Regions from separate parts of the Mesorhizobium sp. BH1-1-5 genome, predicted to be linked through region 3. Evidence: predicted binding sites of a transcription regulator. Region 3 holds the regulator's gene; each other region holds the start of a gene.
What was found. Region 3 encodes LexA, which represses DNA repair genes until DNA is damaged. Its sites were predicted from a motif close to TGTTCNNNNTGTGTTCNG; they were not measured.
Positions count from the first base shown of each region.

Region 1: the regulator LexA is predicted to act here: its motif matches at 5,391-5,408, upstream of LB572_RS27830 (ImuA family protein).
Region 2: the regulator LexA is predicted to act here: its motif matches at 6,324-6,341, upstream of LB572_RS03630 (ATP-dependent helicase).

Region 1 covers NZ_JAIUIM010000027.1:44,667-55,333, forward strand. Annotated here, with positions in the region: gene LB572_RS27820 (error-prone DNA polymerase) at 1-3,170, opposite strand, end outside; gene LB572_RS27825 (DUF6504 family protein) at 3,167-4,687, opposite strand; gene LB572_RS27830 (ImuA family protein) at 4,602-5,354, opposite strand; gene LB572_RS27835 (argonaute/piwi family protein) at 5,744-6,559, opposite strand; gene LB572_RS27840 (transcriptional regulator domain-containing protein) at 7,060-7,254, shown strand; gene LB572_RS27845 (DUF2285 domain-containing protein) at 7,499-7,810, shown strand; gene LB572_RS27850 (hypothetical protein) at 8,202-8,432, shown strand; gene LB572_RS27855 (hypothetical protein) at 8,743-8,925, opposite strand; gene LB572_RS27860 (hypothetical protein) at 9,424-9,600, shown strand; gene LB572_RS27865 (hypothetical protein) at 9,964-10,173, shown strand; gene LB572_RS27870 (hypothetical protein) at 10,269-10,490, opposite strand.
Region 2 covers NZ_JAIUIM010000002.1:206,051-216,717, reverse strand. Annotated here, with positions in the region: gene LB572_RS03650 (sugar phosphate isomerase/epimerase family protein) at 1-562, shown strand, start outside; gene LB572_RS03645 (substrate-binding domain-containing protein) at 665-1,678, shown strand; gene LB572_RS03640 (ATP-binding cassette domain-containing protein) at 1,755-2,549, shown strand; gene LB572_RS03635 (ABC transporter permease) at 2,549-3,595, shown strand; gene LB572_RS03630 (ATP-dependent helicase) at 3,629-6,283, opposite strand; gene LB572_RS03625 (glucose/quinate/shikimate family membrane-bound PQQ-dependent dehydrogenase) at 6,524-8,839, shown strand; gene LB572_RS03620 (putative bifunctional diguanylate cyclase/phosphodiesterase) at 8,984-10,667, opposite strand, start outside.
Region 3 covers NZ_JAIUIM010000010.1:225,923-236,589, forward strand. Annotated here, with positions in the region: gene gltX (glutamate--tRNA ligase) at 1-384, opposite strand, end outside; gene LB572_RS16000 (ComEC/Rec2 family competence protein) at 488-2,944, shown strand; gene lexA (transcriptional repressor LexA) at 2,986-3,726, opposite strand; gene glp (gephyrin-like molybdotransferase Glp) at 3,844-5,049, opposite strand; gene moaC (cyclic pyranopterin monophosphate synthase MoaC) at 5,049-5,528, opposite strand; gene trpC (indole-3-glycerol phosphate synthase TrpC) at 5,531-6,343, opposite strand; gene trpD (anthranilate phosphoribosyltransferase) at 6,348-7,358, opposite strand; gene LB572_RS16030 (peptidyl-prolyl cis-trans isomerase) at 7,355-9,250, opposite strand; gene tpiA (triose-phosphate isomerase) at 9,394-10,161, shown strand; gene secG (preprotein translocase subunit SecG) at 10,323-10,667, shown strand, end outside.

The DNA of each region.
Region 1 (10,667 bases), on a different contig from region 3:
GGTCCGGAGCCGCCATTGCGTACCTGGTCGCCGCGGGCGTGCGGCACGGGAAAGCTTCCCTCGCGCTCGCCGACGCTGGCCAGCTCGCCCGAGAGATCGACGATGCGTCTGGCGACAAGGTGAACGACTTCGCCCTCACGCTGGATGCGCCCTTGCACCGCGACCATGCCTGCCGACAGAACCGTGCGCCGGTGATGCTCGAACACTTTCGGCCAGACGACGAGATTCGCGATGCCGGTCTCGTCCTCGAGGGTGATGAACATCACCCCCTTGGCCGAGCCGGGGCGCTGCCGGACGAGCACCAGGCCTGCCGCTTCCAGCCATCGGCCGTCGCGCGCCTCCATCGCTTCGGCGCAGGAGACGATGCGGCGGCGGCGTAGGTCTTCGCGCAGGAAGGAGATCGGATGGCTGCGCAGCGTCAGGCCGATATGGCGGTAGTCTTCGACGACCTCACCCCCGGCCGTCATGGGCCGGAGCGCTACCGCCGGTTCGCTGACCTCTGGCAGCAGCTCCGCCTCACGGGCCGACGCGGCCGCGAACAGGGGCAGCGGCTCGTCGCGCAGCGCCTTGATTGCCCAGAGAGCCTCGCGTCTTGCGAGGCCAAACGCCGGCCGGAACGCGTCGGCCTCGGCGAGCTGGATGAGCGCTGTCTGCGGCACGCCGGCGCGGCGCCAGAGATCGTCGACAGAGGCGAAAGGCTGGTCGGCGCGCGTGGCGACGATCGTGCTCGCATGGACGTTTCCCAGGCCGCGCACCATGCGCAACCCGAGCCGCACGGCGAAGCGTCCGTCTTCGGCGACAGGCTCGAGCGTACAGTCCCAACGCGAGGCGTTGACGCAGGCCGGCCGGATCTCCACCCCGTGCGCGGCAGCGTCGCGCACGATCTGCGCCGGCGCGTAGAAGCCCATCGGCTGGCTGTTCAAGAGCGCCGCGCAGAACACGTCCGGGTGCCAGCATTTGAGCCAGGCCGAGGCATACGCGATCAGCGCGAAGGACGCGGCGTGACTCTCCGGAAAACCGTAGGAGCCGAAGCCTTCGAGCTGCTTGAAGGTCTGCTCGGCGAAGGCGCGTTCGTAGCCATTGTCCACCATGCCGTCGATCAGCTTCGTCTTGAACGACGAAACCCCGCCGGTGAACTTGAAGGTGGCCATCGATTTGCGCAGCATGTCCGCTTCGCCCGGTGTGAAGCCTGCGCATTCGATCGCCACCCGCATCGCCTGCTCCTGGAACAGCGGCACGCCGAGCGTCTTGCCGAGCACTTTTTCGAGCTCGGGCTTCGGGTAATGCACCGGCTCCAGCCCTTCCCGCCGGCGCAGATAGGGATGGACCATGTCGCCCTGGATCGGCCCGGGGCGCACGATCGCGACCTGCACCACCAGATCGTAAAAGGTCCTCGGCTTCAGCCGCGGCAGCATCGACATCTGCGCCCGGCTCTCGATCTGGAAGGTGCCGAGCGTATCGGCTTTCCTGATCATGGCGTAGGTGCGCGGATCCTCCGCGGGGATGGTGGCAAGGTCGAGCCGGATGTCCTTGTGCTCGGCGAGGAGATCGAGGCCTTTCTTCATGCAGGTCAGCATGCCGAGCGCCAGCACGTCGACCTTCATGAATTTCAGCGCATCGATATCGTCCTTATCCCATTCGATTACCTGGCGGTCCTTCATGCTCGCCGGTTCGATCGGCACAAGATCGTCGAGACGATCATGGGTGAGCACGAAGCCACCCGGATGCTGGCTGAGATGGCGCGGGGCGCCCATCAACTGACGGGCAAGGTCGAGCGTCAGCCGCAGGCGGCGATCGGCGAGGTTGAGATTGAGTTCCTCGACATGCTGTTCTTCGACGCCCTCCTCGGACCAGCCCCAGACCTGGCCGGAGAGCGTGCGGATAAGATCTTCCGGCAGGCCGAGCGCCTTGCCGACATCGCGCAGCGCGCCCTTGGTGCGGTAGCGCACGACCGTCGAGCACAATGCCGCGTGGTCACGGCCATAGGTGTCGAACACCCATTGCATGACGATCTCTCGCCGCTCATGCTCGAAATCGACGTCGATGTCGGGCGGCTCGCGGCGTTCTTCGGAGACAAAACGCTCGAAGAGAAGGTCGTTGCGGCCGGGGTCGATCGAGGTGATGCCGAGCACATAGCAGACCGCCGAGTTGGCGGCCGAGCCGCGGCCCTGACAAAGGATATCCTTCGACCGGGCGAAGCGCACGATCGAATTCACAGTCAGGAAGTAGGGCGCATAGTCGAGCTTCTCGATCAGCCGCAATTCGTGACGCAGCGACGCGACGACGCTGTCCGGTATCCCCTCGGGGTAGCGCGTGGCGGCGCCCTGCCAGGTCAGCTTTTCGAGCGCCTGCTGCGGCGTCAGTGAAGGATCGTCGCGCTCCTCCGGATATTGATAGGCAAGCTCGTCGAGCGAGAACCGGCAACGGTCGGCGATCTCGATCGTGCGTGCCAGCGCTTCGGGATAGCGCGCGAAAAGTCGATGCATTTCCTGCGGCGGCTTGAGGTAACGGTCAGCATGCCGCTCGCGGCGGTCGCCCAGCGCATCGATGGTGACGTTGTGCCGGATAGCAGTGACGACGTCCTGCAACATGCGGCGGCCTGGCTCGTGAAAGAGCACGTCGTTGGTGACGACCGTCGGCACCCTCATCTGAAAGGCAAGCGCCGCCAGCTCGTGAATGCGAAGCTGATCGTTGGGCCGGCGTCTGACCGACAGCGCCATATAGGCGCGATCGCCGAATGCCTCGCGCAGATGCCTGAGGCGCAGCGCCAAGGTCTCGTCGGCCAGATCGGGAAGGAGCACGGCGATAAGGCCTTCGCCATAGGCGACAACGTCGCTCCACTCCAGCCGGCATTTCGCCTTACCGGCACGTCCCTTGCCGAGCGAGAGCAGCCGGCATAGCCGGGAATAGGCGTCGCGGTCCGTCGGATAGACGAGTAGCGACATACCATCGGTGAGATCCAGCCGACAGCCGACGATGAGGCGCACGCCTGTCGTCCTGGCCGCCTCGTGGGCGCGGACAATGCCGGCGAGGCTGTTGCGATCGGCGATGGCGAGCGCCTCGATGCCCAGAAGGGCGGCCTGCGAGAAAAGCTCCTCGGCCGAGGAGGCGCCGCGCAGGAAGCTGAAATGCGAGGTGACCTGCAGCTCGGCATAACGGACGTCGTTCATCCGAACACCCCATGCAGGAACCATCGGTGCGACCCAGTCGCCGCATCCTCGCCGTCGCCGGCGCGGTAGAGCCAGTACCGCTCGCCGGCGTCGTCCTCGACCCGGAAATAATCGCGCACCGCCACAAGCTCGGCATCGCGCTTCCACCATTCGCCGAAGACGCGCTCCGGCCCGTCCGCGCGCTTCACGCGCCGGCGCACGCCGCGCCAGGTGAAGGACACCGGCGGATGATCGGGCAGCAGCGCCACGGTCTCGACCGGATCCGGCTGTGGCAGCAGGCGCGATGGCCGCGGCCAATGGCCGGGCCAGCTCGCGCCTGTATCGGGGGCGATCGCGGAGATCTTGGCAACCGAACGCTCCGGCACATCGCTAGCGACGGACGCCAGGCGGTAGATGGCGCGCTCGCCGACGCGGTTCATCAGCGTATCGATGAGGTCGGAGACGTCGGGCACGGTTTCTTCGACAAGGAAGCTCACGACCTGGCCGCGCTCCAGGGGCTCGGCCGCTGTCGCAGCCAGGATCATCGTCTCGATGCCAAAACCGGGTGCGATGGTCTCGACCTTGTCGCTAAGCAGCCGCGTCAGCCGTCTGGCATCGCGGACAGGTTTGGCCAGGCCGACACGGACCGCCTGCGCTTGGCTGTCGACCCGCTGGCAGATGAGATCGAGACGACGCGCGCCAAGCCCGCGCTGTTCCATCAGGCTGCAGAGCTGGGCGACGAGCTTGCCGATGTAGCGCGCAATTGTCTCGGCCGCGCCGATCGGCTCGGCGAAGGCACGGCGGACTTCCACGATGTCGGGCGGGCGAACCGGGTCGATCGGCTCGGCTGTGTTGCCGAGGGCCTGATCGATGCGGCGACCGATCTCCGGACCGAAGCGCAGGGCAAGCGGCGCGCGGGGCTGTTTCAGGAGATCGCCGATCCGTTGGAAGCCGAGCCTTCGCAACTCGGCCGCCGTCGAAGAGGCGATCCGCAAAGCCTCGAGCGCAAGTGGCTCGAGGACGGACTGGCCGTGGCCAGCTGGCGCGATGCGGATGGCTTGGCCGCCATAGCGGGCCAGCGCATGCGCCGCGCCCCAGCTGTCGGCGATCGCGGCGCGGGCGACGATGCCGGACATCGCCAGACGCCCGACCATGCCCTCCAGCATCGCGGCCTCGCCGCCATGGAGATGGTCGGCCCCTGTCGTATCTATGACAATCCCGTCGGGAGGATCGGGCGCCGCGATCGGCGCAAATCGAAGCATCCAGACAGCGAGGCGCTCGAGCGCCTCGGCATCGGCTTGCGGCTCGGCGTCCTGGACCGCAAGGCTCGGCACCAGCACCTGCGCCTTCGTCACGGGCATGCCGGGGCGCAAGCCGGCTGCGAGTGCCGCGGCGTCGGCCGCAAGCACCACGCGCCGGTTTTTGTCGCGGCCGATCAGAACCAGCGGGGCCTCAGCCGGCGGCGCTGCGTCGCCGGCCTTCCGCCGCACCCGATCGGTGGGCCAGGTCGGCAGGAACAGAGAGACGACCCGTGCCATCGCACGCCTCCAATTCGAAATCGGCACTTTCGCCCGCGCGGGCGCGGATCAATTCGACCAGCCATCGGTGACGGCCGACGCCTGGTACCGGCAGCGGCGTCGAGGGCAGGACGGAGATGCGCCACCGCGTCATGGCGGCCGTCGGCTGGCCGAAATCGGCTGCCTCCGTCTGCCGTCGCCACCGCCGCAGCGCGATACCGATCGTGTGGGCTTCCTCGGCGGCGAGCTGCAGTCGCCGCGAAGCCGTCATGGTCAGGCGCGCGACCTCACCGACGACCGCACCCAGGCCGCCATGCCGGATGCCTTCTTCCATGCAGGCGAGGATTGTCTTGTCGTCGCCGGCCTCGACATAGATCACGCGGTCCGGTTTCAGGCCGGCCTGCGCCAGCGCCGGGGCGAACAGGTCTGGTCGAGTGATGCACCACAAGACCTTGCCGCGCGTGCGCGCCGCCACACCGCCGGCGAACAGCGCCGCGGCCGCGCCGTCGATGGCGCCGTTGCCGCCGCCCGCGATTTCATGCAACGCACCGAGCGCCAGCCCGCCGCCCGGGAGCCGCGTATCCAATTCGGCGATGCCGAATGGAAGCACTGATCTGGCGCGTCGGCTCCGGCCCTGGATCTTCTCGATCCGCGCACGCAATGACTCTATGGCGGGCTCCGGCCGCAAGATGGTCGTTGACCTCCAGGAAAGCGTATATAAGCATGTTCTCTATTTGTTCTACGATTGAGCAGCGAGAGTCAAGTGGGTACGGCGCGGCTGTTTCCCATGACCGTTTATACCGGGAACCCAGCTTCTGGCGAAAGCGAACGGCAGCTTTGCGCCGCATATCTGCCGTAGGGCGTACGGCGGCGTTTTCCCGAAAGCAGACGTCGATCAAGGCAAGATTTGACGGCATCAATGCGCCAATTCCGGTCATCCGGACACATTCTGAAATTTCCCAACAGCCGCCGTTTCCAGTCGCGCTGACGATGCTTGGCCTGTGTTCCTGCCTCAGGCCGGGACAACTTGAGGGGCGAAGCCAGTTTCGATCACCTGCCTGCCAGCATCACCGTTAGCTACATGTAGAAGCTGTAACTGACCTGCGGCTTCTCGGTCGGACCGACATACTTCATTATGTCGCCGATCTTTTTCGCGCATTCGAGGGTAATGGGCAGCCGACCATCCATCTGGGTATTGTTCCAGTTCATCTTCGTGAGGCCGAGGATCTCCTTGCACAGGCTTTCCAGTGACGAGTCCTGCTCGCAGGCCGTGATCCTAAGCGGGGCAGGGACGTACATCCCAGGGTAGGTCTTGTAGAAATCGACCATTCCGCGCGTGTAGAGGATACCTTCGTCTTCCGAAAGGCCTAGGAGCGTGCCCCGTTTAGGCGGGTAGTTGTTATCGCCAAATAGGCGGATGTCGGTGTCGGTTATCGAGACGAAATCCTTGCTTCCGACGCCCTTCTCCTCCAACGCGCGCAGGAACCCTTCCCTTTCGCTATCACGGAAGTGGCTGGACTTATGGATCACGATACGGGCCGGCATATGCGCGAGCGCCTTGTCGTATTCTTCGAGTGCGTCGGTCAGAAGACGATAGGCCTGTTCGGCGGTGAGGTATGGGTGGCGGTTTTGCTTGTCAATGGATACCGGGGTGCCGCGGAGAATGATCCCATGGCCGAATTCGTCGAAGACTTGGGCAAGGCTGGATGAAACGGTCTCGCCATCCCTGCTCTTGTAAAAGCCGATGCCAATGTAGCAGGAGCGGAGCTTCGCGGTGTCTTCGACGAGCCGCCAGGGGATAGTGCGATTACCTTTATAGTAGAGGGCGGTACAGAAATTCCAGGCCTTGGTAGCTGCGTCCTGCTGGTCTCCCACCTGTTTGGTTACCAGCATGGTTTTCTCCCGGATCAATTGCAGAGGCGTGCCCAGGTGCATGCACTTTGCCTTCAGAATGCGCCTGAAGTTATGTTCCAGATGGCTTGCTTCCTCGTCGTCGGGAAGCGACTGACAACACCGACCTCTGCGAATTTCCGCTGCAGCACATCCGCTCGGCATTGGCCGATCTGCGGCGTCTCGCGCATGAACCGATAGGCGATCGCCCCGCGGGCTGGGCCGCCGGCGATCAGTCGATTGGCGCTCTGTTCGAGCAGCCCGCCTCGTCTTTCGCCGCCTGGCGCGCCTTCACTGCGTGGAGCCAAGGCGATGATGAGGCCTATCGCACCTGGACGCAGACATTCAGGACACTGCAAGGCACTAGCCAATAGGCTCGCGGAAGTCCTAGCCTGACCGCTCGGCGCTGAGGCCTCTCCCCGTCCATTCGTCAATGACGGAATCCAAGGATTTCGCTCAACGCCGCATCCCCTTATCAGATCCTTGAGAAGGGAAGGATGCGGATGAAGCCGGATACATCGCAGTGGCGTGACCCACAGGCATATGCGTTCCTCAACGGCGCCGCAGCCGATGTGGTCGCCTGGGAGTTCCTGCGACGCAATCCGCAGTATCAGCAGGACTTCGCCGCCTCCCGCTCTGCCAAGGCCATGCGCGCGTTGCGCAAACGCTGGGGTTTGCAGTTTCGCCGCCCGGCCTGATCAGTCCGCGGTCGAGCAGCCCGTCTATTGGGCGCCTGAGATCGACCCTGGGATCGTCAATCTTATCGAGGTTCCGCGCGATCTGCGCGCAGGGCAGGGCGGCGCCTATGACCTTCCGCTTGCCGGGGGCCGGCATGACGAGATCGGACTTCACGCACGTTCTTTGCTGGGCCGGACGCAACTGGCGCTTCTCGAGGATGCGCGGCCAGGTGAGCCGCTTGCCGCCGTAATTCCACTCGATGACATGGCGCACGAACGTCTCAAGGCGATCGAGCGGTTCATTCGCTCAATCCATAGGCAACACCTTCCCGACGCCCGCTTGACTGCGGCCCAGCGTCGCCGGCTCGGCCACATGCTTCGATGCCTGGATGGCCGCGACCAGAAGGCATCCCACTTCGAAGTCGCGACCACCTTGTTTGGCCGGCGGCTGGTCAGCGCCGCCGACTGGCACGACTCGGCTTTTCGATACCAGACGCATCGCCTCGTGCGCGATGGCCTCAGTATGGTCGAGCGCGGCTATCGACAATTGCTGCGCGCGCGGCGGCGCCATTCCTGAAGGACTTCCGCCCGCCGACCGCTTCACTTCCTTGCTCCGCACGCACGCTTTCGTCCTTAAGAGAGACGGTGCTTTGCGCCTCGCGCCAAGCCCTTGAAATCAATTCCTGCACCTGATCGGGGATCCGTGATGGCTCGCATTAGGTTTGCCGAGGGGCATTTATGTTCATCCTGACATAACCGCGCGAGCGGTCGTGTTACGTTGCCCGCAATGTCCTCGACATTCGCGGAAGCTTGGCATCAAATTAAGAGGAGAGATCACTACGACCAGGATCAATCGCCGCGCCTTGCTCGTCCACTCCAGCGCCGTTGTCCTTGCCTCGGCAGTGGCGGAAACAGCATGCGCCGCAGAGCCGCCGCCCAGCAAGTTACGGGCGCTAATCGAAGCTCACATGACGGCATATGCCGCGCTCGGCAGGGCTGTCCACGAGAAGGCTGCAAGCAGCAGTTACGACCGAGCCAGTCGAGACGAGGAGGGGGCGCTGCTGGCTATCTGCGCCTATCCTGTGGTCAGCCCGGACGATAGCGCGGCCAAAGCCCGATATCTTTTGGAGATCGAGGCGCGCGGCGAGCTCGACCTGCCAGAGCACATGCAGGCTCTTCTTTATTCGACGATTTCGTAGCGATGAGACTTCCGAAGACGGTCATTGGCGGAATCACGATCAACGCCTTGCGACATCCGCTTTGCGCCCTCATGTCGGTCGTTCAGCCTGACCGGATCGATCTCAGAAGCGGCCGTTCGTTCATCCGGGCAAGTGGCCGCTCAGGAATAACAGGCTTCGGGACATTCCAGTCGGTCCACCTTCTGGGAGCGGTGCATCAAAAGCAGCCTCATAGATTGGAGCGGAGAACGCCGCTGGCGAGTGAGTACGGGACCGCGTTCCATTACCGGCGACGGCTTTGCGCCAGATGTCGGCCGCTTCAGAGCGGCCCTTAGGCCGACTTCTTGAGCTCCGTCACCTGAACGTCAAGACGGAATGCTTGACCGTCAGCATAGGAGCGAGCGTAATCCTCCGCCTCGAATGGGAAAGTCAAGGTGCTGCCATAGACGGTGACCCGTACCGCCCATTTGGCTTCTCGGATGATCTCGACCGAATGATGTTCGTGCGCAGCCATACTCTTCCCCTACGGCAAGCTGCATCATAGCGCCCAAAAGATACTTTGCATACGAACAATTTAGGGGCGCGTACGAATTCATTTCGGCCTGAGCCTAATTGGACTCAATCCGGCGCTTTAAGCTAATGGGGCCCCCGCCGTTTCGCAGGTACGGCGGGCGCTCCTGAACCGGCGATGAAGGGACTATGCTCGCCGGCGCACTCCAATGACCATCTCCGGAAGATGTTTCCGGCTCCGGACTTATGAATTGCCAGGCAAGACCTTTGTCTCAGGACCAATGCGACTGAGGGTCGAGGCTCGAGTCCTCGGGGAACAACGCACGCGTTTTGTAGTTCCCTGATCGGCCTGCCGCGTACGTTGCCAACCTTGCGCACCCAGGCTACTCCAGCACCTGCCCGTCGGCTTCGGCCGGCGGGCTTTTTCACAATCTGTTACATTGAGCAAGACGCCCGAAACCTTCTCCACGCCGCTCCATTTCTGCTGAAGCGACGGAGATGGATGATACGTGACGATGAAAACGGCGAAGACTTTCCGAGCCAAGCCGAATTGCTAATCCCTCGCCTCGTCAAAGAGGCCGAAATTTCAGAAGAGCGGGCGCGGGAGCTGGTTGGCCTGATCGGCACAGACTGGCCGTCCCTGCTTCGCGAGGCGCGCTTTCTGAAAGATCGACATTGATTCCGGCGGGAACATGCCAAGCGGATGCTCGGACGCGACGATAGCCTTTCGCTAGGTGTAAGCGTCGTGTCGGGCTCCGGAACCCGGAGCGCTCTCCCTCGGCTGCGGAGTCTACAAGGCCCGCGGCACTTGATTTGTCTCTTTTGTAACGAAATGGAACGAAGGCTCACGACAGGATGGGTAGCGAGCAGCCCGCCAGACCCGCAGTCCCCAGGAGTCCGCCATGGCATCTGACTCCGTGGCGCTCGGTGCGGGACACCTTCCCCTGCTGGCTTGCATCGGCGGGTTTCCTTGATTGACAACTGACCATGTCAGAGATCAGTTAATGGCGTTTGAGGGCTCGGCCGGTGTTGGGAGGACCTCATGCCAATTTACCAGAAAGTCAGAGAGGCGGGCGTCTTCAGTCCTCCAGAAGTCGCGCTGCTCGGTCGCATGTTCGATAAATTGAAGGACGAACATCAATCACCTGAGCGACGCGAAGCCCTCGCATCTCGCCTCCTGGCAAATTACCTGGCGGGGATCAGAGACGAGGCCGAGCTGCTGTCGATGTCTAAGCTGCCGCTCGGGCGATAGATCACCGTTCCCTCAGCTCGCCTCGTCAACCAGCGGATTCTTCCGCCTCGGAGGGACATAACGTGTCACCAGCCTGAGGGTGCCGGCGTTCACCGTCACAGGCACTCCGAGATTGACGGTGAACTGGTTCCCATCGCGCGCGTGACGTCGCCGACCAGTTCTATTGGCTGGCCCTTCGTCACCTTGGCCGTCTCGATGATCGAATGGGGTTGGTTATAGGTCGGGATCGAAACGCTTACACGGTCCTCCGTGACACGCCGGCGCACAGTCGCGGGGATTTCGACTTCATCGCCGATCTTGAATAAGCCCTTCGCCATAAAAAGAGTCTGGAGCGACGGGCGGCTTAGTCAAGCAATTGCTAATGGAACATCGGGCGCGGTGTGCGGTTGAACAAACAGGTGGCGCGCCGGCTGGGCTGCTTTCCATCCGCGCACCGCGTCGGGTGGGGTGTAGCCGCAACCAGCCCCACACTGGAAACTGCGGTTGCCCGCAGG
Region 2 (10,667 bases), on a different contig from region 3:
GAAGCTGACCGACAGCCTGCCGCGTTTCCGCGAGGTGTGGGGGGCGCTGGCCAAGCGGGCCGCCGACAAGGGCGTGCGCATCGCCTTCGAGAACTGCGCCATGGACGGCAACTGGGCGAGCGGCGACTGGAACATCGCCCACAACCCCGACGCCTGGGAGCTGATGTTCAACGAATTGCCCAACGACAATCTCGGGCTCGAATGGGAGCCCTGCCACCAGCTCGTCTACCTGATCGACCCGATTCCGCAGATCCGCAAATGGGCGCCGCGCATCTTCCACGTCCACGGCAAGGACGCGACGGTGCGCTGGGACGTGATCCGCGAGCATGGCGTGTTCGGCCGCCTGCCCTTCGTGCAGATGCGCACACCGGGTTTCGGCGACAGCGACTGGACACGCGTGATCAGCGAGTTGCGGTCGGCAGGCTACAAGGGCGCCATCGACATCGAAGGCTGGCATGACCCGGTCTATCGCGGCGATCTCGAGATCACCGGCCAGGCGCGCGCGCTCGACTACCTGAAGCAATGCCGGGGAGGGAACAGCTACCTGCCCAATCCGGCTTGAGCAGCGGCCGGCGGGAGGAGCCGGCTGAAGACTGCGGCGCTGAGCCGAAGCAATCGTCGAAAACGCCCTCCGATTGCGAGGGACAAAAAGGGAGGAACGTGCATGAGCATGACGACCAGAAGGACTGTTCTGCGCTCGACCGTCGTGGTGGCCGCCACGGCGCTCTGCGCCTCGATCTCCACCTTGCCGGCGCAGGCGCTCGACGCCCAATGGTGCAAGGACGTCCACATCCGCTTTTTCGTCGGCGGCGCCGAGGGCGACGCCTTCGGCACCATCGTCTACAATGGCGCCAAGCAGGCGGCCGCCGATCTCGGGCCGAAGGTCGACTACATCTTCTCCCAGTGGGATGTCGAGAAGATGGTGCAGCAATTGCGCGAGGCGGTCGCGGTCAAGCCTCAGGGCATCGCCATGATGGGCCATCCGGGCGACGCCGCGATCATGCCGCTCGCCGAGCAGGCGCACAAGGACGGCATCAAGATGATGTACCAGAACGTCCCGGTGCCTAAAGTGACGGCCGCGTTCGGAGGCGGCTATGTCGGCGCGCAGCAGGAGCAGCAGGGCCGCGCGCTCGGCGCCGAGGCGTTCAAGCTCGGCAAGCTCAAGGCCGGCGACAAGGCGATCATGATCGGTCCGTTCGAAAACGAGAGCCGCGGCGCGCGCGAGCGCGGCACGGTCGCTGCGCTGAAGGAAGCGGGGGTCGAGGTCATCCAGCTGTCCTCGCCACCGAGCGGCGAATGGGCGTCGGACCCCAACCTCGCCATTCCGGTGATCACGGCAGCACTGCTCAACCACCCCGACGTCAAGGCGGTTGGCTATCCCGGCGGCCAGATGCTCGGCAACGTCGCCACCTACATGCAGGCGGCGGGACGCAAGCCCGGCGACATCTTCAACTTCGGCTTCGACACCAGCCCGCAGATCGTCGAGGGTTTCAAGGGCGGCTGGGTGCAGCTGACGGCCGACCAGCAGCCGTTCCTGCAGGGCTATCTGCCGATCCTCAGCCTCTGCCAGCAGGTGGTGCTCGGGCTGGCGCCGATGAATGTCGATACCGGCGCCGGCTTCGTCACGCCGCAGAACTACGAGATCGTTTCCGAGCTTGCCAAGCAGGCGCTGCGTTGACCTCCCAGGCTGCCGGCCGGGATTATTGCCCGGCCGGCGAGACGACCGGCAGGCAGACAATTCCAGCGAGGATCGCATGAGCGAACGCATCATCGAACTGCGCGACATCAAGAAATCCTATGGCCAGGTCTATGCGCTGGGCGGGGTCAATCTCAGCGTCGATCGCGGCGAGGTGGTCGGCCTGATCGGCGACAACGGCGCCGGCAAGTCGACGCTGATCAAGATACTGTCGGGCGTGGTGAAGCCGACCAACGGCGATATCCTGGTGCGCGGCAAGCCGGTCAGCGGATGGAGCGCGGCGCGCTCGCGCGACGCCGGCATCGAAACGGTGTTCCAGGATCGGGCTCTGGCCGTGCAGCAGACCATCGTGCGCAACATCTTCATGGGCCGCGAGCTGACAAGCTTTCTCGGCTGGCTGAAGGTTAACAAGGAGGTCGAGGAGGCGAGCCGGCTGATGCGTGAGATCGGCTTCACCTCGAAAGTGTTCACGCCGCACTCGATCGTCGGCCAGCTCTCGGGCGGCGAGCGCCAGGGCGTGGCGATCGCCCGCGCCATCTACAAGCAGGCCGAGCTGATCATCCTCGACGAGCCGACGACGGCGCTGTCCTTGACCGAGACCGCCAAGGTCTTCCATTTCGTGCGCCAGGTGCGGGCGAGCGGCCGCTCGATCCTGTTCATCGGCCACAACATCCACCACGTCTTCGACATCGCCGACCGTTTCGTGGTGCTCGATCGCGGCAAGGTGGCGCTGACGACCGACCGCAGCGAGGTCAAGTCGGCCGACGACCTGATCAACTTTATGGAAGATGTGGCGCATCCTGGCGGGTTGCCGGGCCTGCACGAGGGCACGGACGCGGAGCAGAGAGCGTGATGAGCAAGGCCATGGAACCCGATCTGCAGTCTTCTCTGGGAAGAACAAGCGGCCAAGCGGCTAAGGAATGGAGCCATCCGTCCGAACACTGGCTGCGCGGCTTCGTCCTCGACAACCGCGCGGCCCTCGGCACGCTGGCCGTGTTCATCGTCATGATGGCGGTGTTCTTGATCGCCAACCCAACCGTCTTCACCACCTGGTATCTCTACAGCTCGGTGCTGACGACGCTTCCCGTCGCGCTGTTCGTGGTGGTACCGCTGGTCTTCGTCGTCACCTGCGGCGAGATAGACTTGTCATTTCCCGCGACGATGGGTTTCGCCTCATGGGTCTTCGCGCTGGTCGTGCAGGCGGGCTACGATCCGTTCATCGGCATTGCGGCGGCGCTGGTCACCGGCACGCTGCTCGGCTTCCTCGTCGGGTCGCTGGTCGTCTATGGCGGGCTGTCGTCGCTGATCGCCACGCTCGGCATGAACTTCCTGCTGCGCGGCCTGATCCAGATCATCAACGAGGGCAAGTCGATGGCGCTGACCGGCCTTGCCGACAGCTCGGCCTACGCGATCTTCTCCAGCCAGCTCTGGGGCATTCCGGTGCAGATTTTCTGGGCGATCGCCTTCGTCGTCTTCTCGGCGCTGCTCTACAACCGCCACCGCTTCGGCGCGCAGGTGAAGGTCGTCGGCGACAATCCGGACAGCGCCAAGCAGATGGGCATCGACGTCAAGCTCGTGCGGGTGAAGGTGTTCGTCTTCACCGGCATAGGGGCCGCGATCGCCGGCACGTTCTCGGTGATGATCAACTTCACCTGGTGGCCAACGGCGGGCGACGGCTATCTGTTGCCCGTGCTGGCCTCGGTGTTCGTCGGCGGCACGCCGACCTGGGGCGGCATCGGCACCGTCGTCGGCGGCGCCATCGGCGCGGTCACGGTGTCGTTCATCCAGACCGGCGTGGTGGCGGCAGGCCTGAGCGGCTTCTACGTGCAGTTCTTCAACGGGCTGATCATCATCCTGTCGCTGCTCGGCCACAAGTGGAACCAGGCAAGGTATCGGTGAGGCAGGAGAATTCGGTTGGGTCGGCTGTGAACTTCAAACGCCGACCACAAACCCGTCCAGCACGCGTTTCTGGCCGGCCTTGTCGAAGTCGATGGTGAGCTTGTTGCCCTCGATGGCCGCGATGTTGCCGTTGCCGAATTTCTGGTGAAAGACGCGGTCGCCGACATTGAAGGCGGACGGGGTGTCGGCGACGGATTTGGCAACCAGCTCGCCTTCGATGGTGCGGCCCTTGACCGAGGTGCGGCCGGCGCCATAGCCGCTATCGGTCTCGCCATAGCCGATGCGCTCGACCTGGTGGCCGGAGCGGGTGCCCCAGTTGCGGTCGGTGGCCTCGGTGCGGTTGGCCTGCGCGCGCTGCCAGCCGGGCGTGGCATAGGTGTTGGAAAAGCTGCCCTGGTCCTTGGCGCCGACATTGTCGAAGCGCGAGGCACCGTAGGGATTCTGCCGGCCGCCGCCGCGTCCGGAAGCAAATGAGCCGCCGCCATAGGGGTTGCCGTAGCCGCCATAGCTGTTGCCGCTGTCGGCGATTTCGACATGGGTTTCCGGCAGTTCATCGACGAAGCGCGACGGGATGGTCGATTGCCACAGTCCATGAATCTGACGGTTGGAGACGAACCAGATGTGCAGGTTCTTTTTCGCCCGCGTCAGGCCGACATAGGCGAGCCGGCGCTCTTCCTCGAGGCCGGAGCGGCCGCCTTCATCCAGCGCGCGCTGGTGCGGGAACAGGCCTTCCTCCCAGCCGGGGAGGAAGACGGTCTCGAATTCGAGGCCCTTGGCCGAGTGCAGCGTCATGATCGAGACCGCGTCCTGCTCGGCATTCTGCTCGGCGTCCATGACCAGCGCGACATGCTCGAGGAAGGAGCGCAGCGATTCATACTCCTCCATCGAGCGGATCAGTTCTTTCAGGTTTTCCAGCCGGCCAGGCGAATCCGCCGAACGGTCGTTCTTCCACATGTCGGTGTAGCCGCTTTCCTCCAGGATGGTCTCGGCGAGCTCGGTGTGCGGCGTGGCTTCCAGCGCCTTTTGCCAGCGCTCGAAATTGGCCGCGACCTCGCGCAGCGCCGCGCGCGGCTTGGGCTTCAACTCGTCGCTTTCGGCAAGTGTGGCCGCGGCCTCCAGCATTGGAATGCGCATGGCGCGCGCCGTGTCGTGGATCTGGCGGATGGTGGCTTCGCCGAGCCCGCGCTTCGGGGTGTTGACGATGCGCTCGAAGGCGAGGTCGTCGCCGCCATTGGCGACGACGCGGAAGAAGGCGAGCGCATCGCGGATTTCCAGCCGCTCGTAGAAGCGCGGGCCGCCGATGACGCGGTAGTTGAGGCCGAGCGTGATGAAGCGGTCCTCGAAGGAGCGCATCTGGAAAGACGCGCGCACCAGGATCGCCATGTCGTTGAGCTTGTGCCGATTCCCTTGTCTATCGGGGCGCTGATAGGCCTCGATGGCGTCGCCGATGGCTCTCGCCTCTTCCTCGGAGTCCCAGGCGGCATGGACATGCACCTTGTCGTCCTCGGGGTCGTCGCGGTCGGTGAACAGCGTCTTGCCGAAGCGGCCCTCATTGTGGGCGATGAGGTGGGAAGCGGCGCCGAGGATATGCGCGGTGGAGCGGTAGTTGCGCTCCAGCCGGATGATGGTGGCGCCCGGGAAATCCTTGTCGAAGCGCAGGATGTTGTCGACCTCGGCGCCGCGCCAGCCATAGATGGACTGGTCGTCGTCGCCGACGCAGCAGATGTTCACTTTGTTCTCGCTCACGGCCGCGCGCTCGCTCCGCTCGCTGGCCTCCGCGGGGGCGGCCTGACCGGCCGACGCCCGGTCGGGCTTGCGGCCTTCGGCCGATGCGCTGCGCCCGACATTGGGCCGCTGGGCCAGCAGGCGAAGCCACATGTACTGCGCGGTATTGGTGTCCTGGTACTCGTCGACCAGTATGTATTTAAACTTGCGGTGATATTCCTTCAGCACGTCCGGATAGGCGCGGAAGATGCGGATCGGGTGATAGAGCAGATCGCCGAAGTCGCAGGAATTCAGCGTCTGAAGCCGTTCCTGATAAGCCTTGTAGAGCTGGCGGCCCTTGCCGTTGGCGAAGCTGCGCGCATCGCCTTCGGCGATTTCGTCGGGGCCGAGCCCCTTGTTCTTCCAGCCGTCGATCATCTGCGCGAAGGTTTTCGCCGGCCAGCGCTTGTCGTCCAGCCCTTCGGCCTGGATCAGCTGCTTGATCAGCCGCACCACGTCGTCGGTGTCGAGGATGGTGAAATCCGATTTCAGCCCGGCGAGCTCAGCGTGCCGGCGAAGCAGCTTCACTCCAATCGAGTGGAAGGTGCCGAGCCAGGGCATGCCCTCGACATTGCCTTCGCCGATCAGGTGGCCGATGCGCTGCTTCATCTCGCGCGCGGCCTTGTTGGTGAAGGTGACGGCCAGGATCTGCGAGGGGAAAGCCCTGCCGGTGGCAAGGATGTGGGCGATGCGGGTGGTGAGCACCCGCGTCTTGCCCGTGCCGGCGCCCGCGAGCACCAGAACCGGACCTTCGGTCGTCTCCACGGCGAGCCGCTGCTCCGGGTTCAAACCCTTCAGATAATCAGGCGCACTGTTCTGGCCGCTACGCGCCGCCATGGCGCGCGCGGCTATGCCGGATGGGGCCGCCGCCGGCCGCGCATTCGGTTCATCGAAAAAAGGCATGTCCTCGGAAAAGCCCGACATCGCCACCGAATGTAGTGATTCGGGGGCGAAAGACCAGAACTGTCTACGTTTTGTTCTAGTTTCGCGTGTCCCGGACCAACTTGACAGCCGGAGCGGGCAGGGGAAAGCTGCGCAGGCAGGGGACGGCGTGTCGTCGCCTGGAACCGCTCTATCTTTTGTTTGACGCAATTCCGGACGGAAAACCGCTTCACACTTTTCCTGAAATTGCTTGAAAGCGCGCAACAGTCGAAGGAGCACGTCTTGGCTGTCACCATCACCTCCCTCGTCCTTTTCCTCATCGGTCTCGTTCTCGGCGGCGGCGGCATCTGGCTCGTCGCGCTGGGTGGCAGCTGGTATTACCTGATCGCCGGCCTGGTCTTCCTGGTCACCGGCTGGCTGCTTTTCAGGCGCAGGTCGACCTCGCTCTGGCTCTACGCGCTGTTCGTGCTCGCCACTTTGTGCTGGGCGGTCTGGGAAATCGGCTTCGACTGGTGGCAGCTCGGTCCGCGCGGCGGCATCATCGTGCTCATCGCCTTGTGGCTGCTGACGCCGTGGGCAAGGCGGGGCTTGCGGGGGCCGGACGGACGCGCGCCGCTGATCCTGGCCGTGCTGGCATCGCTTGCGGTCGCCGGTTATTCGATGACCGCCGATCCCAAGGATATCGGCGGCACGCTCGGCACTGAAAAGGTGGCCACGGCGGCCAATCTCGGCGGCGACACGCCGGCCGGCGAGTGGCACTTCTACGGCCGCACGCCGTTCGGCCAGCGCTATTCGCCGCTCGACCAGATCACGCCCGACAATGTCGCCAAGCTGCAGCCGGCATGGACCTACCGTACCGGCGACGTGAAAGGCCCCGACGATATCGGCGAGACGACCTACCAGGTGACGCCTCTGAAAGTGGGCGCCGCGCTGTTCATCTGCACGCCGCACAATTTCGCCATCGCCATCGATGCCGCGACCGGCAAGGAGAAATGGCGCTACGACCCGAAGATCAAGCTCGATCCCGATCGCCAGCACCAGACCTGCCGTGGCGTGTCCTACTACGCCGACGCCAAAGTCGCCGCCGGCCAGCCTTGTGCCGCGCGCGTCTATCTGCCGACTTCCGACGCCAGGCTGATCGCGCTCGACGCCGCGAGCGGGCAGGCGTGTCCGTCCTTCGCCGAGGGCGGCACGCTGAACCTGATGGCCAACATGCCCTATCCGAAGTCGGGCTATTATTATTCGACGTCGGCGCCGCTGATCGTTGGCGGCAAGATCATCGTCGGTGGCGCGGTCAACGACAATTACTCGACCGAGGAGCCGTCAGGCGTCATCCGCGCCTTCGACGTCGACAGCGGCGCGCTGTTGTGGAATTGGGATTCCGGCAATCCGGACGTGACGACGCCACTGCCCGCCGGGCAAACCTACACGCACAACTCGCCCAACATGTGGTCGACCGCCAGCGCCGACGAAAAGCTCGGGCTGCTCTATGTGCCGCTCGGCAACCAGACGCCGGACCAGCTCGGCATGGGCCGCAGCGCCAATGTCGAGAAATTCTCCTCCTCGATCACCGCGCTCGACCTCAACACCGGGCAATTGCGCTGGGTACGGCAGACCGTGCATCACGACCTGTGGGACATGGACGTGCCGGCGCAGCCGTCGCTGGTTGACATCACCACGGCGAGCGGCGTGGTGCCGGCGCTGGTCGGGCCGACCAAGCAGGGCGATCTCTACGTGCTCGACCGGCGAACGGGCGAGCCGATCATTCCGGTGAAGGAAGTGCCCGCGCCCGGCGGCGCGATCGAGGGCGATCATGCCTCGCCGACGCAGCCGGCCTCGGACCTCTCCTTCAATCCGAAGCCGCTGACCGGCGCCGACATGTGGGGCATCACCATGTTCGACCAACTGGCGTGCCGGATCGAGTTGAAGAAGCTGCGCTATGAGGGGCGCTACACGCCGCCTTCGCTGCAGGGCTCGCTGATCTATCCCGGCAATTTCGGCGTCTTCAACTGGGGCGGCGTCGCCGTCGATCCGGTGCGGCAGGTGATGTTCGGCATGCCGACATATCTCGCCTTCACGTCCAAGCTCATCCCGCGCGCGGACGTGCCGGCGCCGGGCGACAACACCAAGGGCAGCGAGCAGGGGCTGAACCGCAACGAGGGCGCGCCTTACGCGGTGGTGATGGGGCCGTTCCTATCGCCGCTCGGCGTTCCCTGCCAGGCGCCGCCCTGGGGCTATGTCGCCGGCGTCGACCTCAAGACGGGAAACATCGCCTACAAGCACCGCAACGGCACCGTCTACGACATGACGCCGCTGCCTCTGCCGCTCAAGGTCGGCGTTCCAGGCATTGGCGGGCCGATGATCACGGGCGGCGGCGTCGCGTTCCTGGGCGCTGCCGTCGACGACTATCTGCGCGCCTACGACCTCACCACCGGCAGGCAGCTCTGGCAGGCGCGGCTGCCGGCGGGCGGGCAGTCGACACCGATGACCTATACGGTTGCCGACGGCCGCCAGTTCGTCGTCATCGTCGCCGGCGGTCACGGCTCGGTCGGCACCAAGCCGGGCGACTATGTGATGGCCTACACGCTGCCCAAATAGGTGCGCTGACATTCAGGTGAGGCCGGCCTGCGAATGGCCCGGTCCTGCGCTTCCGGTGCTCACGTACTTTAGCACGCTCCGCTCCGGTTCTCGGACCGAGCCATTCTCGGCTCGGCCTGACCTGAATCTCAGCACACCTATGCGCTAGGCAACGGCTTGGGCAGGTGCCGTAAACGACGCTGCGCTTGTCGCGACCTCGGCGCGGTGGCCGAGCGCGAAGATCTCGCCGAAGGGCGCCGGGCGGCCGAGCAGGAAGCCTTGCGCCTCGTTGCAGCCTTCGGCGCGCAGGATCGACAATTGGCTGTGCGTCTCGACGCCCTCGGCCAGCACCGGGATGTGGAGGCTCTGGCCGAGCGCCAGAACGGCGCGGATGATGGCCTTGGCCTGCGGGCTGGTTTCGACCTCCGACATGAAGGAGCGATCGAGCTTGATCTTGTCGAACGGGAAGGCGCGTAGTGTCTCCAGCGAGGAATAGCCGGTGCCGAAATCGTCGATGGCGATGGTGACGCCCAGCGCCTTGATCCGCCGCAGGATGTTCAAGGTGCGGATCTTGTCGGCGATGATGGTGGTTTCGGTGATCTCGAGCTCCAGCCGGCTCGGCTTGAGCCCGGTCTCGAGCAGGATCTCGTGGACGAGCTTCGGCAGGTCGGCATGGGCGAACTGGACCGGAGAGAGATTGACCGCGACCTTGTAGGGATGATCCCAGGAGGCGGCCTTGGCGCAAGCGGTGCGCAGCACCCACTCGCCGAGCGGCAGGATGAGACCGTTTTCCTCGGCCAGCGGAATGAACTCGGCCGGAGAAATATTGCCCCTGGTCGGATGCTTCCAGCGCAACAGCGCCTCATAGCCGCGGATGTCGCCGGTCGAGACCGAAGTCTGGACCTGGTAATGGAGGTCGAGCTGGCTATTCTCGACGGCATCGCGCAGGTCGTTGGCCAGTGTCCGGTTGGCGCGGACGGCCTCGTCCATGGCCTGCTCATAGAAGCAGACATTCTGGGTTATGTTCGCCTTGGCGCGGTACATGGCAAGGTCGGCGTTGTTGACCAGCGTTTCGCGGTTGTGCGCGTCATTCGGGTAGATGGCGATGCCGAGGCTGGCGCCGGTGGTGGTTTCGATGTCGCCGACCCTGATCGGCGCGAACAGCGCCGCTTCGAGGCGCGAAATGAAATCGACAAGGTCCGACTGGTTCTTCATGCGCTTCACGCCGGCGAACTCGTCGCCGCCGAGGCGGGCGACGAACTCGCCTTCCTGCAGCAGCGCACCCATGCGCTCGGCCAGGTTCTTCAAGGTCTGGTCGCCGGCGCCGTGCCCCCAGATGTCGTTGATCTCCTTGAACCGGTTGAGATCGATGCCGATCACCGCGACCTTGCCGCCGAGCTCGCGGGCCCGGTCGATCTCGCGGTCGAGATGATCGTTGAAGTTCGCCCGGTTGGGCAGCCCGGTCAGCGTGTCGTTCATCGCCAGATGATGCAGGCGCTGGAAGGCTTCCGAGCGCGTCCGGTCGTCGATCAGATAGCTGGCAAGGCCCGTGCCGATGATGATCAGGCCGGCGACGGCAACACCGAGCGCCATGGCGTGCAAGGCCATCGCATCGCCATTGGCGCCGCGCGTCACCAGCGGCGTCACCTGCACCGCCGCCATCGCGGTGAAATGCAGGCTGACGATGGCCAGCACCAGAACGGCCGCGGCCCAGTAGTTGCGACCGGACAGCCGCTCGTTGAGGGCGGCGCTCACGGCGAGGCAGGCAAAGACCACGGAGAGCAGGACAGAGGCGGCAATATAGGTCGTGTTCCATTCGACGATGCCGTCGACATGATAGGCGGCCATG
Region 3 (10,667 bases):
GCGCCAGTGGCCGTTGTAGCGCGGCGGCAGGCCCTTGGCGCGCGCGGCCTCGCGCATCGCCTCGAGCTCGGCCGGCGTCTCATAGGCGTAGTAGGCCTTGCCCATGCGCACGAGCTCCTCGGCCACCTCGCGATGGCGCGGCGCGCGCTCGAACTGCGAAACGGCGTCGCCGTCCCAGGAGAGGCCGAGCCAGGTCAGTCCGTCGAGAATGGCAGCCGTGGCAGCCTCGGTGGAGCGCTCGCGATCGGTATCCTCGATACGCAGCAGCATCGTGCCGTCGGTGTGCTTGGCATAAAGCCAGTTGAACAGCGCCGTGCGCGCGCCACCGATATGCAAATAGCCTGTCGGCGAGGGGGCAAAACGGGTGACGACCTTGTCGGACATGGAACTCTCGAAGAAGCACTGAAAAAATGCATGTTTCGCGCGGACTTCCACGCGGTCGGCGTTCATGTAGCATAGGCGGTCTGGGGCGCAAGGGGCAGACCCGATGGCTGGACGTGGCCGGGGCGCGGAGAAGGGCGAGGGAACGACGGCGGGCGTCAGCGAGCGCCTGATGTTTGTCCATGCCTCGCCCGCAGAGGCCGCGCCGGTTTCGCTTCCGGAATTCCGTCCACCAACCGAGCTTCTGCCGTCCAGCGACGATGCGCTACAGCCAGCCTCGCCGGCAGGCACCGTCAGCCGGATCCGCAAGCAGCTTGGCCGCGTTTCGCTTCCTGCACTGCGCCGGAGCATTGCCGTCGCCGCCACGACCGAGCTCGATCGCGGTATCGGCTTCCTGCTGGTGCCGGTCTTCCTTGCGGCCGGCGTCATCTATTACTTCTCGCTAGGCAGTGAGCCCGATCTCTACAGGCCAATTGCGGCGGTGGCCCTGATGGCCATCTGCGCGGCGGTCTCGCGTTCCTGGCAGAAAACGCACCTTGTCTTCATGGCGAGCCTTTTCTGTGCGCTCGGCTTTCTCGGCGCCAAGGTGGAGACCTGGCGGATGGCGACGCCGATGCTGGGCTCCGAAATCCAGACGCGGCTGACCGGCCGCCTCGTCACCGCCGAGGCGATGGCCAACGGCCGCGTCCGGCTGACCATCGACTTGATTTCCACGCAGCATCCGAAGCTGCGCTACGCGCCGGACCGCGTCAGGCTGTCGGCGCGCAGGATCCCACCCGGCATGACCGCCGGCTCGATGCTGACGGGCTATGCCAAGCTGTTGCCGCCGACCGGCCCGGTTCGGCCGGACAGCTACGACTATTCCTTCGACAGCTACTTTGCCGGCATTGGCGCCAGCGGCTTTTTCCTGGGCGATCCGAAGCTGATTGGGCCAGTGGAGGCACCTTTTGGCGCGCGCGTCACATCGGCCATCGAAAACGCGCGCGAAGGCATTGCCGACCATATCAGGAGCGCCATCGGCGGGTCCGAAGGCGAGATCGCCGCGGCGCTGATCGTCGGCGTGCGCGCCGGCATTCCGGAAGCGATCAACGAGTCGATGCGGCGGACCGGCATCTACCACATCATTTCTATCTCGGGCCTGCACATGGCGCTGGTCGCCGGCACGATAATGGTGCTTTTGCGCGGCGCCTTCGCGCTGTTTCCGGATTTCTCGTCGCGCCGGCCGGTGAAGAAATATGCCGCTGGAATAGCGTTGCTCTCGATCGCCGCCTATCTCGTGATCTCCGGCATCGTCGTGGCGGCCGAGCGAAGCTTCATCATGCTGGCTGTCATGCTCGCCGCCGTGCTCTTCGACCGCGCGGCGCTGACCATGCGCAACTTGGCGATCTCGGCCATCGCCGTCATCCTTGTCTCGCCGCACGAGGTGGTCGGCCCGAGCTTCCAGATGTCGTTTGCTGCCACCGCCGCCCTGGTCGGCGCCTTTGCCGGCTTTGCCGATTATCGCGCCGGCAAAACGACAACGCCGCCGGCAAAGCGATCGTTCCTCGGGTACCTGTCGCGAAAACTGGCGCTCGGGGTGGGTGGCGCCGCCGTAACCTCGCTCATCGCGGGCAGCGCTACATTGCTGTTTGCTATCTGGCATTTCCAGCGCGTGTCGCCGCTCAGCCTGTTTGCCAATCTGGCGGTGATGCCGATCGTCTCGCTGATCGTCATGCCGTTCGCCGTGTTGAGCGCGCTGGCGATGCCCTTCGGCTTCGACGGTCCGTTCCTTTATGTGATGGGCAAGGGCCTGACGGCGATGATCGCCATTTCGGCGTGGATCTCCGAGCGCTCACCGGTCGATGCCGTCGGGCTGATCTCGATCCAGTCGGTGCTGCTGGCGACGATCGCGCTGGTCATCGCGACCATGGCCACCACCTGGCTTAGGTTGGCAGCCGTGCCCTTCGCTCTCGCCGCGCTGCTGGCCATTCCGCATGTGAGCACGCCGGATGTGCTCATCTCCGAGGACGCGCATCTGGTGGCAATGCCGATCGGCGGCGGCGAGCTCGCCGTCAATCGCGAACGCTCCAACGAATTCACCACCGACAACTGGAAACGGGCGCTGAAAGCCGAGGAAATCGTGCCGCCCGAAACGTTCGCCAAAGATGCGTTGGACATCGCCGATCCGGTCGACCTGCCGCCCGGCTCGCCCTTCTACTGTACGGACGACCTCTGCATCGGCCGGCATCCGTCCGGCGCCATCGTCGCGCTCGCCGAGAACCGCGGCAGCGCGCGGCCGGCCTGCGGCTTCGCCGACCTCATCGTCATCAACGACGCCACCGCCTACAACCCCTGCCACGATCCGCGCGTGCTTGTCGTCACCAAGCGGCAGCTGGCGCGCGACGGCAGCGCCGCCGTCTTCTTCGATCCGCAATCGGCAACCGCGCGGCCAACCGCTCGCTATGCGGTCGAAGAACCATATCGACCCTGGCACGAGCAACGGAAATACACGCGCGAGGCGAGGGGGCTGCCGCCCTATCAACGGCCGGACAAGCCGGCTGCAGCGCCGCAGCCGACAGAATAGATGTCGGGCAATTCCGGACGAAGACCGCCGCCCAGCCTTGCTCAGTAGCGGCGGATAAGTCCGACGAGCTTACCCTGAACCTTGACCCGGTCCGGTCCGAAGATCCGGGTTTCATAGGCCGGGTTGGCGGCCTCGAGCGCGATCGAGGCACCCTTGCGGCGGAAGCGCTTCAAGGTCGCTTCCTGGTCGTCGACCAGCGCCACCACGATCTCGCCCGGGCTCGCCGTATTGGCGTTGCGGATGATGACGGTATCGCCGTCGAAGATGCCAGCCTCGATCATCGAGTCGCCCTTGACCTCCAGCGCATAGTGCTCGCCGCCCATGATCATGTCCGGCGGCACGGTGATCGAATGCGTCTGGTGCTGGATGGCGTCGATCGGCACACCGGCGGCGATGCGTCCCATCACCGGGATGGATACGGCCGAAACGGCATCGTCGTCATTGCTTGGCGTCGGGGCTCGCGACGGCGCCACCGGCCTGATCTGACGACTGACATTGTTCTGACCCAGGCTGCCCTGGATGACGCTTGGCGAAAACTTCTTCGCCGCATTGAGGCCGGGGGCGATCGAGTCGGGCAGGCGCAACACTTCCAGCGCACGCGCCCGGTTAGGCAGCCGGCGAATGAAGCCGCGCTCTTCCAGCGCCGTGATCAGCCGGTGGATGCCGGACTTGGATGCAAGGTCGAGCGCTTCCTTCATCTCGTCGAAGGATGGGGGAATCCCGCTCTCCTTCAGGCGTTCATGGATGAACATCAGGAGTTCATGTTGTTTGCGCGTCAGCATCGGCGGCCCCCACGGGTTCTGAAACCAGAATCAGAAAAACAAACCCAGAACAAACACTATCTGTTCCAGTTGTGTTCCGCAACCGTTTAAAGTTTAGTGAATTTGTTGACGTTTTGTTCAGCGTAACATCAGAACGCTGCATTCGGCGCCTGTCTCGGCGGCCGGCGCGAAGGGCTCACGCAGGATCAGGCCGTTGGCGTCGGCGAGCATCCGCAGCATCGAGGAGTCCTGGATGCCGAAAGGTGTTGCGATCAGGGCGCCGGCTTCTTCGCGCACGACGGCGCGCACATAGTCCTGCCTGACATCGTTGGCCTGCATGGCGGCGCCCAACCGGGCGGCTCGCACGTCCTGCCTGTGATCGCGGCCGCCGAGCCGGGCAAGCAGCGGTTTCAGGAAGAGTTGCGAGCAGACGATACTGGCCACCGGGTTGCCGGGCAGGCCGATGCATCGGACATTGCCAAGCCGGCCAAACATCAGCGGTTTGCCGGGGCGCATGGCGATCTTCCAGAAGTCGAGCGTCATGCCTTCGCCGATGAGCACGTCATGGATCAGGTCGTGGTCGCCGACCGACGCGCCGCCGAGCGTGACGATGACGTCTGCGTTCGCCTCGACCGCTTTCCTGACCAGCGCCGCGATCGCCTCCTTGCGGTCGGCGGCGATGCCCAGATCGAGCGCGCGCGCGCCGACGGACTGGGCGGCGGCGGCAACGCCATAGGCGTTGGAGGAAATGATCTGGTCGGGGCCGAGCGCGCTCCCCGGCGGCAGCAATTCGTCGCCGGTGGCGATGATGGCAACCAGCGGCCGGCGTACGACGCTCAAGGCAGGGTGGTTGGCCGACGCCGCGAGCGAAAGCGCTGCCGCATCGAGTTCGCGACCTTTGTTGAGCAGCACATCGCCCTGGCCGAAGTCGAGCCCGGCGCGGCGGATATTGCGTGCTTCCGCGGTCGGCTCGGTCACCTCGATCTTGCGGTTGCCAAGGTCGCGGACGTTTTCCTGGATGACGATGGTATCGGCGCCTTCGGGCACCGGCGCGCCGGTGAAGATGCGCACGGCCTGGCCTTTCCCGACGGATCCGGAAAAGCCCCGCCCGGCAGGCGCCATGCCGATGACCTCGAGCTGTGCCGGCACTGAAGCAACATCGGCGGAACGCGCGGCATAGCCATCCATCGCGGAGGCATTGAAGGGCGGCTGCGTGCGCAGCGCCACAACCGGTTGCGCCAGGACCCGCCCGGCCGCTTCCGCCAGCGGAATGCTTTCGCCCGGCAATGGCGTGGCGCCGTCGAGCAGGCGTTGGAGCGCTTCGGCGACCGGAACCAATGCCATCAGGCATCCACCTTGTAGTCACCGGACTTGCCGCCGGTCTTCTCGACCAGACGGATACCGGAGATCACCATGCCGCGGTCCGCCGCCTTGGCCATGTCGTAGATGGTGAGGCAGGCGACCGAGGCAGCGGTCAGCGCCTCCATCTCCACGCCGGTCTTGCCGGTGACGCGAGCGAGCGCGGTGACCCTGAGGCCGGGCAGCGAACGGTCCGGCTCGATCTCGACGGCAACTTTTGTCAGAAGCAGCGGATGGCAGAGCGGGATCAGCTCGTGCGTCTTCTTCGCGGCCATGATGCCGGCGATACGGGCCGTGCCCAGCACATCGCCTTTCTTGGCATCGCCGGCGAGAATCATCTCCAGCGTTTCAGACCGCATCGAGACGAAACCTTCGGCGATCGCCGTGCGCGTCGTCTCGGCCTTGCCGCCGACATCGACCATATTGGCTTCGCCCTTGGCGCCAAGATGGGTGAGGGCAGGCATCCTCAAACGGCCTCGGCCGGCGCCTTGCCCGTCAGCAGAAGCTCGGTCGCCGCGGCCACGTCCGCCTGCCGCATCAGGCTCTCGCCGACGAGGAAAGTGCCAATCCTGCTCTTTTCCAGCCGGCGGCAGTCCTGATGCGTGAAGATGCCGCTTTCGCTGACCAGCAGCCGGTCCGCCGGCACCATGTCCGCCAGTCGCTCCGAAACATCGAGGCTGGTCACGAAGGTCCGCAGATCGCGGTTGTTGATGCCGATCACGCGCGATGACAGGCCAAGCGCGCGTTGCATTTCCTTTTCGTCATGCACCTCGACAAGGGCGTCCATGCCGAGCTCGAAAGCGATCGCCTCAAGCTCCTTGGCCAGCGCGTCGTCGACGCTCGCCATGATGATCAGGATTGCGTCGGCGCCCCAGGCGCGTGCTTCGTATACCTGGTAGGGATCGAACAGAAAATCCTTGCGCAGGGCCGGCAGGCGCACGGCCGCACGCGCCGCCGTCAGGAATTCCGGAGCGCCCTGGAAGGACGGCGCGTCGGTCAGCACCGAAAGACAGGCCGCGCCACCTTTCTGATAGGCCTTGGCCAGCGCCGGCGGATCGAAATCGGCGCGGATCAGGCCCTTGGAGGGGCTGGCCTTCTTGATCTCGGCGATCAGCGCGAAGCCGCCAGCCCGGCGCTTGGCTTCGAGCGCCGCGAGGAAACCGCGCGGTGGCTCGGCGTCCACAGCCTGCGCCTTGATCTCGGCCAGCGGCACGCGGAGCTTCGCCGCGGCGATCTCTTCGCGCTTGTAGGCTTCGATCTTGCGCAGGATGTCCGACAAGGCCTTATCCGTTCGAAATCTCGACGAGCTTGTCCAGCACGCCAAGCGCGCGGCCGCTGTCGATCGCTTGCGCCGCCGCGGCGATACCATCGGCCAATGTCGTCGCCTTGCCGGCCACGACCAGTCCGGCGCCAGCATTCATCAGCACCGTGTCGCGATAGGCGCCGGCGGTTCCGCCCAGCATATCGCGCAGTTCCTTGGCGTTGTAGGCGGCGTCGCCGCCGCGCAGTTCTTCCTTGGTGTGCCGCTTCAGTCCGACGGCTTCCGGCGTCAAGGTGAAGCCGCGGATCTCGCCGCCGGCAAGCTCCGCCACCTGGGTCTCGCCCGTCGTGGTGATCTCGTCATAGCCGTCGCCGTGGACGACCCAGGCGTGATCGGCGCCCAGCGCCTTCAGCGTCTCGGCCACCGGCATTATCCACTCCGGCAGGAAAACGCCGACCATCTGGCGGCTGACGCCGGCGGGGTTCGACAGCGGCCCGAGCAGGTTGAAGATGGTGCGCGTGCCGAGCTCGACGCGGGTTGGCCCGACATGCTTCATCGCCGGATGATGCGCCGGCGCGAACATGAAGCCGACGCCGGCCTCGTGGATGCAGCGGCCGATCATTTCGGGCGAGATATCGATCTTGACGCCAAGCGCCGTCAGCACGTCGGCCGAGCCGGTCAGCGAGGACAGGCCGCGATTGCCATGCTTGGCGACCGGCACCCCGGCGGCTGCGATGACGAAGGCCGAAGCGGTCGAGATGTTGACCGAATGCGAATTGTCGCCGCCGGTGCCGACGATGTCGATGGCGTCGTGCGGCGCCTCGACGCGCAGCATCTTGGCGCGCATCGTGGCGACCGCGCCGGATATCTCGCCCACCGTCTCGCCGCGCACGCGCAGCGCCATCAGGAAGCCGCCGATCTGGCCGGGCGTCGCGTCGCCCGACATGATGATGTCGAACGCCTCGCGCGCTTCCTCGAAGGAAAGCGCGGTGCCGGTGGCGACCTTGGCTATGTGTGTCTTCAGAGCGCTCATCGTGTCTGTGCTTGCGAAACGGCGTTCGGATCGATGCGAACGTCATATTGCGACTGCAACTGCGCCACCAGCTGGTCGAGCAGGTCGTCGGACATGCCGGCGCCGAAGGACTTCTGGGCTTCGTCCGGCACCGCGCTGCCATCGGCGCCTGCCGGCTCGAAGACCTCGGCGACCTTGAACAGGATCTGACCGTCGCCGGTGGGCGAGGGGATCAAGCCAGTGCCGCCTTCGCCGACGCCGAACATGGCTGCGGCACCCTCCTTGCCGAAATCGGCATCGTCGGCTTCGCGCTTCAAGCCGCGCTTGGTCTGTTTGTCGAGCTTGAGCTCGCCGGCGATGACGTCGAGCGTGGTGCCGGCCTTGAGGCGCTTCTCCAGTTCCTGAGCCTTCGCGTCGAGCCGCTTGTCGGTCTCGGCCTCCGTCCAGTCGGCCGCGACCTTCTTGCGGACTTCGTCCAATGTACGGTCGCGCGCCGGCGTGATCGACTGCACCTCGTAGAAAACGAAACCGTTGTCGGCAGTGGTCAGGCCTTCGTTCTCCGTATTGGGCTCGGCCGCGAACACCGATTTGATCAGCTCGGCCGATTCCGGCAGGTCGTTGACGATCGTGCCGTCCGGCCGCTGGCCGGTACGGTCGATGGCATCGATGGTGACGACCTTGAGCTTCAGCTTGTCGGCGGCCTGGGCAAGCGAGGCGCCCGAGGCGCGGGTGTCCTCATAGCTGTCGTGAACGTCGAGCAGGATGCGGCTTGCTTCGCCGAGCGCCAGGTCCTTACGGATCTGGGCGGACACTTCCGAAAGCGGCTTCACCACCTGCGGCTTGATCTCGGTGACGCGCAACAGCACGGGACCGAAGGCGCCCTGGACGACCTGGCTCACCTCGTTGGCATTGAGCGAGAAGGCCGCGTCGGCGACAGCCTTGTCGGCGACCTTGTCCTTGGCCAGCGTGCCGAGCAGCGTGTCGGCCTGCGTCTTGCCCTCGGCGGTGATGAGCTTGTCGAAAGTGGCGCCAGCCTTCAGCGAATCCAAAGCGGCCTTGGCCGCATCCGGCGTCTTGAACACCAGCTGCTCGATGGTGCGCATCTCGGGCGTCGTGTAGCGCGCGACATTCTTTTTATAGTCATCGCTGACCTGCTGGTCCGTCACCGCGGATGGATCCGAGATGTCCTGCGGCTCCAACCGGGCATAAGAGAACTTGCGGTATTCCGGAGCGGCATAGTTCTTCTTGTTGGCGTCGAAATAGGCGTTGAGGGCGCTGTCGGACGGCGCCTCGATCGGCTGCACCAGCGTCTTCGGCAGCACGAGGTAGTCGATCGTGCGATCCTCGCCGCGATAGAGCGAGACCGCCTTGAGGAAGGTCTGCGGCACTTTCATGCCGTCGGAGATCGCTTCGATGATTTGCTGGCGCACGGCCACCTGCGAGCGGTTCTTGAGGTAATCCTCGGGCCGCATGTTGAGCTGGCGAAGCAGGTATTCGAAGGTCCGGCGATCGAATTGGCCGCCGGGGCCCTTGAAGGCCGGATCCTCGCGCGTCAGTTCGGCCAGCCGATCCTTGGAAAGGCCGAGACCGAGCTTGCGCGCCTGCTCGTCCAGCACAGCGCCCGAAACGAGCTGCGCCAGCACCTGGTTGTCGACACCGAGAAGCTTGGCCTGCTCCTGGGTGACGCGCTGGCCATATTGCTGCGACAGAAGGCTGAGCTGGCGATCATAGGCGAGGCGGTATTCGTTGATCGAAACCTCCGTGCCGCCGGCGGTGATCACCGCATGGTGGCCACCCAGCACACCACCCACCATACGGGTGGTGATGCCCCAGGCGGCGAAACTTAGCACCAGCAAGGACAGCAACGCCTTCGCGACCCAGGTGCCCGCCGCGCTTCTCAATATACCAAGCATGCATACTTCCGATTTTTGCGCATTTTCGCATGCGCCGAGTCTGAAACAAGCGCAATAGCGCCCTTCCGGCCCACTGTCGATTGCTTTGTGACCTGATTTTGGTAGTGAGGGCGCTGCTTAATGTCGCTCGGAGAACGCGCCCTATGACCCCTGGAATCCGCCCGCTTGTCGCCGGCAACTGGAAAATGAACGGCACCAGCGCCTCCCTCAACGAGCTGCGGTCGATCGGCAACGGCTTCATGAGCGGCCTGGACGCGGAGACCGAGGCGGTGGTGTGCGTGCCGGCGACCTTGCTTCAGCGCGCCGCCGAGATCCTATCGCGCACACCGGTTCGGGCCGGTGGAGAAGACTGCCATCCCAAGGAGAGCGGCGCCTTTACCGGCGAGATTTCGGCCGAGATGCTCAAGGATGCCGGCGCAAGCCACGTCATCGTCGGCCATTCCGAGCGCCGCGAACTGTTCGGCGACAATGATGCGACGGTCCATGCCAAGGCCTCGGCGGCCTGGCGGGCAGGGTTGGTGGCCATCATCTGCATCGGCGAGACGCGCACCGAGCGTGAGGCGGGCGCCACGCTCGATGTCCTGTCGCGCCAGCTCGAAGGGTCGGTTCCGACCAGCGCCACCGCGGCGAACACCATCATCGCCTACGAGCCGGTCTGGGCCATCGGCACCGGCCTGACGCCGACCGCGGCCGACGTCGCCGAGGCGCATGCGCATATCCGCGGCAAGCTGACCGGGCTGCTCGGCGATGCCGCGGCGAGGATGCGCATTCTTTACGGCGGCTCGGTCAAGCCTTCCAATGCGGTGGAACTGCTCGGCGTCGCGAATGTCGACGGCGCGCTGGTCGGCGGCGCCAGCCTCAAGGCGGCCGACTTCCTGGCCATTGCGGAAGCTTACATGAACATCTCCTAGAGAGCGTCTCCCAGGCTCGCGCGGCCTAAATCGTTGTAATGGCCGCATTGCTTCCCATATTCCCGGCCACGGGCTTGGAAATGCCGCCAAAGCATTGTAAGGAGCCGCCTCCAAATCATCGGTCGTATGCGCGGTCGCGCAGGGCCTCGCCAGGATAAATTATGGAAACCGTACTGATCGTCGTCCACCTCATGGTCGTGCTCGCCCTTGTCGGCGTGGTGCTGCTGCAGCGCTCCGAAGGCGGCGGCCTGGGCATCGGCGGCGGTTCCGGTTTCATGACGGCGCGGGGTGCCGCCAACGCGCTGACCCGCGCCACCGCGATCCTGGCGGCGGCCTTCTTCGTGACGTCGCTGGCGCTGTCGATCATTGCCCGCTACGGCGAGAAGCCGATCGACATTCTTGATCGTCCGGCGACGTCGAGCCAGGGTAACGGCGTGCTCAACCAGCTGCCGGGCTCCAACGGACCGGTGGGTACCTCCAAGCCCGCGGCCCCGGCCGGCGGCTCT